DNA from 3 places in the Pseudoalteromonas sp. BMB genome. Region 2 is predicted to be linked to each of the others. Evidence: predicted binding sites of a transcription regulator. Region 2 holds the regulator's gene; each other region holds the start of a gene.
What was found. The regulator MetJ, encoded in region 2, represses methionine synthesis genes. The targets are predictions, from matches to a motif close to TAGACGTCTAGACGTCTA.

Region 1 (2,280 bases), on a different contig from region 2:
ATGTTGTGCGACATAAGGAGTCGATAACGCCCATGTAGTGAGTAAGACGAACCAGCTTGCGATGTAAGGCCCTTTACGCGTTTTGGCGATAAAAAGCATAAGCCCCATAAGCACCACTAAAGATAATGGTAACGGCATCATAAGTTGACCGATAACCTTTTTGACTTCAAACATTTAAACATGCCCTAGATTAAGATAAGCCTAACGCAATGCTAGCATGAGATGGGAGTTGTAGAAATGTCTAACAGTTAGGGCTCAAAAAAGAGCCCAGTCATCTATCTTGCAGTGGTTTTTCGGCAAGTATTGAGGAAATGACGATAAACAGGGTTATCTTTCATGCTTTTCTTCATTGCTAAATACATTGGACGATTTAGCCCAAGTGCGCCTAGAGGAATCGATTTAATTAGCCCTTGGCTCTCATAAGGTGTCACTAACCAGTCTGGTAATGCCGCAACCCCCATGCCTGCACTTACCAGTTGGAAGATTAATAAACCTTGATCGACGGTTTTTAGCGTACCGTCAAAGCGTGCATTTTGAATAAAATGCTTAAATATGTCTTGACGCTCGCGAGGAATAGGGTAAGAAATGATGGTTTCATCTTTTAGGTCGAGTGCTGTGACATAGGCCTTCTTGGCCAATTCGTGATCTGGTGCAACGATTAACTTTAACTTAAAGTCAAATAGGTGTGCGTATTCCAGTTGCTCTGGTTCGCGAATGTCTGAGGTAAGTACTAAGTCCAGCTCATCTTCAATAAGGTCAGGAATCGCGTCGTAGCTAAAGCCACGTTCGTAATCGACTTTAATGTCAGGCCAAAAGGTATTGAATTCTTTAATTGTTGGCAGCAACCAGTGAAAACAGGCATGACATTCCACGCTTAATCTGAGTTGCGAGATAGGCTGATTAAGGCTTTCCTTCAAACGACACTTTGTTGCTTCAACTTTAGGTAAAACATCGTTGGCAAGTTCCAATAATAACATCCCTTGAGGGGTAAAACGTACCGGCTGCGTTTTGCGCTCAAAGAGTTGGCAGTCGAGTTTGCTCTCAAGATCTTTGATCTGATGTGATAAAGCTGATTGAGTCAGGAATAGCTCTCGTGCTGTATTCACAAGAGAACCAGTTTCTTTCAAGGTGGAGATAGTCTTTAGGTGCTTTATATCAATCATTATCAACAATTCTCATATTTGAAGTGAGCAAATCTCAGCATTACTCAATATTACGATTCTATTTAGTTATTATCAATGTCTAGACGTCTAAATACCTACGGTGAATTGTTCAAAAATTCACAAATCCACTATAACACTAAAAATGACAGCGTTGTCACTACTTCTGTAAAAATTTTGCAAAAAATTACAATTTAATTTTATTCATATGAAATCTGAGAAAGCATCAATTGTTGTTTTTGATCATGAGAATTACATTTTGGACATCCACACATCTAGACGGAATTAAAATCATGGCATTAACACATAACTTGGGTTTTCCACGCGTAGGCAAAAAGCGTGAACTTAAATTTGCAGTAGAACGCTATTGGTCAGGCGACTTAACACAAGTCGAATTAATCGCGGAAGGAAAACGCATTCGTGCAGAAAACTGGGCATTGCAAGCTGACGCTGGTGTTGACCTTCTCCCTGTAGGCGATTTTGCTTGGTATGATCACGTGTTGAATATTTCATTGCTTGTCGGCGCTATTCCTTGTCGTCATAAAAATGATGAGTCGGTAAATCTCGATACTTTGTTTCGGATTGGCAGAGGGCGAGCACCTAGCGGCTGTGCGTGTGCTGCAAGTGAAATGACGAAATGGTTCAACACCAATTATCATTACATCGTCCCCGAGTTAACTCAAACGCAGGAATTTTCCCTAACTTGGACGGAGTTGTTTACTCAAGTAGAAGAAGCACAATTACTTGGCTACCAAGCAAAGCCCGTATTGATCGGCCCGGTAACCTATCTCTACTTAGCTAAATGCGTTGGTCAAGAGTTCGATAAATTGGCTTTATTAGATAAGTTATTGATTGTATATCAGCAGGTACTAGGCAAGCTTGCTGAGCAAGGCGTTGAGTGGGTACAAATTGATGAACCTATTTTAGCATTGGAAATCGATGATGCTTATCGCAACGCGCTGCGCCGGAGTTTTGATGCGTTGAGCGGCCAAGGAGTAAAAGTGTTGTTGGCCAGTTATTTTGACTCCGTACAAGCGCATGTTGAAGATATCCGGTCTTACCCTGTAGAAGGCGTACATTTTGACTGCGTAACGGCAAACTACGACTTGGCTGCGTTAGA
Region 2 (2,280 bases):
TCAGAATGACCATTGATATATTTAGTAGTTGAATGCACGACTACATCTACGCCAAAGGCAATGGGATTTTGTAGTGCTGGAGACAAGAAGGTGTTGTCGGCGGCGACCAAAGCACCCACTGCGTGTGCTGCATTTACGACAGCTTCTATATCCGTTAGCCTTAATATTGGGTTACTTGGTGTTTCAATCCAAACTAATTTAGGTTTGATCTGCTGCAGCTGTGCAAGACTTTCCGATTGTGTGAGATCCAAGACGGCTAATTTGAGCAATCCACGCTTAGCAAGCGATGTAAACAAGCGATAGCTACCACCGTAACAGTCATGTGGAATAACCAGCGTATCGTCATGGTTAAGTAGCTGAGTTACTAGGTGAACGGCAGCCATGCCAGTCGCGGTAATAATGCCACGAGCACCACCTTCAAGTTCGGTAAGTGCCTGTGCAAGCACATCACGATTAAAGTTACCACTGCGTCCATAATCGTAGTCGCGTTTGGTATCAAAATCGGCAAAAGAATAGGTGGTAGAAAGGTAAAGCGGTGGCACTACTGCCCCATGTGCTTTATCAGCTTCTATACCGTGACGCACTGCAACCGTCGATTTATTAACTTGACTCATAAGGTCACCTAGATAGTTGGATGTTTAGACGTCTAAAAGGTTAGAGCAACAGAAACTAGAAGTCAAAACATTTATACTGCTAAATGGCTAAATAACTAGTATTTGACTATCTTTTTTAAACCGATAAAATTTCGCCACTCTAGGCGTTGCTAATACGACTGAGTTATTGAAAACTATGGCAGAGATTCTTCTATCTCGCTATGGCGGATTAGTTTATTCATCTATTTGAGTTTGGGATTTATCTTTAATTCGTAAGGTTATCCCTATATTCATGCGGTTGGTGAATAATGTAGACCAGAACCCAGTCATATTGGCATTGATGTAACTGAGGCAAGTACACAATTATGGCAAAATGGAACGGTGAGTATATTCACCCATATGCAGAACACGGTAAGAAAGCAGAGCAAGTAAAAAAGATCACGGTGAGCATACCTCTGAATGTACTCAAAGTGCTAACTGATGAGCGTACACGTCGCCAAGTGAATAACTTACGTCATGCCACGAACAGTGAGCTTTTATGTGAGGCGTTTCTACATGCCTTCACAGGTCAGCCACTGCCGAGTGATGAAGACTTGAGAAAAGATAATCCAGAGCGTATTCCGTTAGAAGTAAGACAAATAATGGAAGAGCGCGGTTTGGAGATCCCAGAAATAAACGAAGAGTGATAACTACTCTTACTCTGTGGAAATACAGACACAAAAAAAGCCTCAATCGAGGCTTTTTTCATTTGGATAATACCAATGGTATTATTCCATATATCCAGCAGGCATATCGATTTGTGCCACACCTGATTCAATTGCAGCTACCGCTACCGCTTTTGCGATACGAGGTAACAAACGCGGATCCATTGGTTTTGGAATAATGTACTCAGGACCAAACTCAAGACTATCCACGTCAGCTGCTTTTAACACTTCAGCAGGCACAGGCTCTTTCGCAATCGTTCTAATTGCTTCAACCGCTGCAATCTTCATCTCGTCATTGATAGCGGTTGCACGTACATCAAGCGCACCACGGAAGATAAACGGGAAACACAGCACGTTATTTACTTGATTTGGATAATCTGAGCGACCTGTCGCCATGATCAAATCATTACGTGCACCGTGTGCAACTTCAGGACTGATCTCTGGATCTGGGTTAGAGCAAGCGAATACCACAGGCTTGTCAGCCATTAATTTTAGATCTTCAGCAGAAAGTAAGTCTGGGCCAGAAACACCAACAAATACATCCGCATCCGCAATCACGTCTTGTAACGTACGCTTATCCGTGTTGTTTGCAAACAGCTCTTTGTATTCATTTAGGTCATCACGGCGAGTATGGATCACGCCTTTTCTGTCCAGCATATAGATGTGCTCACGTTGAGCACCACACTTGATCAATAATTCCATACAAGCAATAGCAGCTGCACCCGCGCCAAGACACACAATAATCGCATCGTGAATATCTTTACCTTGGATTTCCAACGCATTCAGCATACCCGCAGCGGTTACAATTGCGGTGCCGTGCTGATCATCATGGAATACAGGAACGTCACAACGTTCGATTAGCGCGCGCTCAATTTCAAAGCACTCTGGCGCTTTAATATCTTCGAGGTTAATACCGCCAAATGTGTCTGCGATATTTGCCACCGTATTAATGAAGTCTTCGGTGGTGTTGTGCTTAACTTCGA
Region 3 (2,280 bases), on a different contig from region 2:
CTTTCTTGAGCCTAAGTTAATCTAGGCTTTGAATAAGTCAGCAAGGTTAACAGAAAAGCCAGCTTGATGAAGCTGGCTATAGGGCCTGTTGGCCTTCGCTGTTTGATTTTTGTTCTTCTGAATGTGTTTTGGTCGCGACGCTCGACTTGCCGCCTAGTAATCTAGGCAAAAGTTGAGCAACAATGAACAAAGCGCACTCAGGTGAACCCAAAGGGCAGCGCTTGATTGGCATTTCTACTGTGTTATCGCCAGACTTACATAGAATGACTATGCTACGCAGGCTCTGCCTTGTATAAATACCAATCAAACTGCTGCAAAAACAAACTTGGAAGATCAACAGGCCCTAGACTGCATTAAGCAATTTGCTTTTCCGCAAGGCATAATTCCATGGTCGCCTTCAATAGCCTATAAAGGTTTATCGACGCATCTATTTCTTCTTTGCGGTTTGTTAAGCTCTCAATATTTAAGCCAAGAGAAATATCTAGATGTGAGCAGCTTTTTAAGATTTGATCTAGATTTTCTCTACAAATACGAATTGACTCACTTAGTGTATTGTCTGCATCTAACATGCGCCATTTGGTTGCTTCTGGTACTGAGATCCCCAGCCATTCCATAAACTGCAAGGTTTTTTCCCCACCACATGGAGTAAAGGTAAGAATAATGCGTTTTGGTGTTTGCCCTTGCTGTTTACAGGTGCGAGCATAGCTCGTGATAAGATCTATGGTTGCTTGAGCGTCATACACTGCTTGGGAAACAAAAAATTGGCAGCCTTGCTCTGTTTTATCAATTAATCTTTCGTGTTCATTACGCTTACTGGCGTGGCGCTCTGCGATGGTTACACCACCCAAGAAAAAGTCATCTTGGTGATGCTTCAGTACCTTATAGGCTTCAGAAAGCGGCAACTTAATATCGCCTTGTGAAGATGGACTGCCCACTAATACTAGATTGTTTAACCCATATTGCTGTTTAGTGCTGCTTAACCAATTGCCAAAAGCTTCACTATCTCGCTGTGCCACACTTTTATACGTAATTACATCAAGGTGTGACAATTCGCGGATCAACTGGCTATATTCACACGGATCAACGGTGTGCTTAAAAGGAAATGGGCGTGGTACTTGAGTACGGCTGCTTTCATCTTGAATGTCATAGATGATCACGCCGTCGTATTCAATCTCATGTAAACGGCCCAAAAGTTTAGCGGCAATTGATTTTAGCTGCTCTGGGTCGGTGCCAATCTTAGGTGGTGTGGTACCAATTAAATATACCCCTTGGTTAGGGTCAATGATTTTCTCTTGAAGCGTTAAAGCCATAATCCTCATTCCACAAAAGCATTTCTGTATCTCTTTACTAATATAGCAGCCATTTAGACGTCTAGATAGATTTTTTTAATGAAAGAATTTCAATAATTATGAATTTATCTCAAGCGCTCAAACCAAAATTTCATATTTGTTTACACATTAGGGTGGTAAATCACCTTGGAAATTAGCGAATTAGTATGACTTTGGGGCATAATCAGGAGGTTTGCTAACGTAAGTGAACACGACTTACTTAGAATAAAAAATATGATTAGGACCAAATTCATGAAATTCAAATTACTAGCAACCAGCTTTGCCGTAAGCTTAGCGCTTAGTGGCTGCGCAGCGACGAATTCAGACCAAGCTCAACAGTCAGCTGTAAGTACTCAAGCTGCCCAATCCAATAAAGTATTCGCCCAAGATTATGTTTTGGAAGAGCTAGAAAATGGCCTTCGCGTCATGGTAGTTAAAACTAACTATCCTGATGTGGTATCGCTACAAATTCCGGTTTCTGTTGGTTCGCGTAATGAAGTAGAAGCGGGTAAAACCGGCTTTGCTCACTTCTTTGAGCATATGATGTTCAAAGGCTCAGAAAAGTATCCACAAGACGTTTATTCGGACATTTTGAAAAATTCAGGTGTTGATAATCGCGCCTACACCACCAATGACTACACGAACTACCACTTAAATTTCTCGAAGCAGCATTTAGATAAAGTATTAGAAATCGAAGCGGATATCTTTCAAAACCTGACTTACAGTGAAGAGCAGTTTCGTACTGAGGCACTAACTGTTAAAGGTGAATACCTTAAAAATAATGCCAGTCCAGTTCGAAAACTGCTTTCTGCGGTAAGAAAAGAAGCATTTGATAAACATACCTATAAACACACAACGATGGGCTTTTTTGAAGACATCGAAGCAATGCCTGATCAAATGGCCTATGGTAAAACCTTCTTTGAGCGCTTTTATAAGCCTGAGTATGTATCAC

Region 1: metE (5-methyltetrahydropteroyltriglutamate--homocysteine S-methyltransferase) is a predicted target of MetJ. The motif match lies at 1,236-1,253, and genes of this name have one in related genera.
Region 3: BB427_RS19755 (methylenetetrahydrofolate reductase) is a predicted target of MetJ. The motif match lies at 1,357-1,374, and genes of this name have one in related genera.

What each region holds. Positions count from the first base shown of each region.
Region 1 is NZ_MBQA01000106.1:60,964-63,243, forward strand. Features, by position in the region: gene BB427_RS08200 (YdcF family protein) at 1-174, opposite strand, end outside; gene BB427_RS08205 (LysR substrate-binding domain-containing protein) at 276-1,163, opposite strand; gene metE (5-methyltetrahydropteroyltriglutamate--homocysteine S-methyltransferase) at 1,454-2,280, shown strand, end outside.
Region 2 is NZ_MBQA01000157.1:6,755-9,034, reverse strand. Features, by position in the region: gene metB (cystathionine gamma-synthase) at 1-614, opposite strand, end outside; gene metJ (met regulon transcriptional regulator MetJ) at 959-1,279, shown strand; gene BB427_RS09560 (malic enzyme-like NAD(P)-binding protein) at 1,361-2,280, opposite strand, start outside.
Region 3 is NZ_MBQA01000197.1:11,163-13,442, reverse strand. Features, by position in the region: gene BB427_RS19760 (undecaprenyl-diphosphate phosphatase) at 1-20, shown strand, start outside; gene BB427_RS19755 (methylenetetrahydrofolate reductase) at 354-1,310, opposite strand; gene BB427_RS19750 (M16 family metallopeptidase) at 1,581-2,280, shown strand, end outside.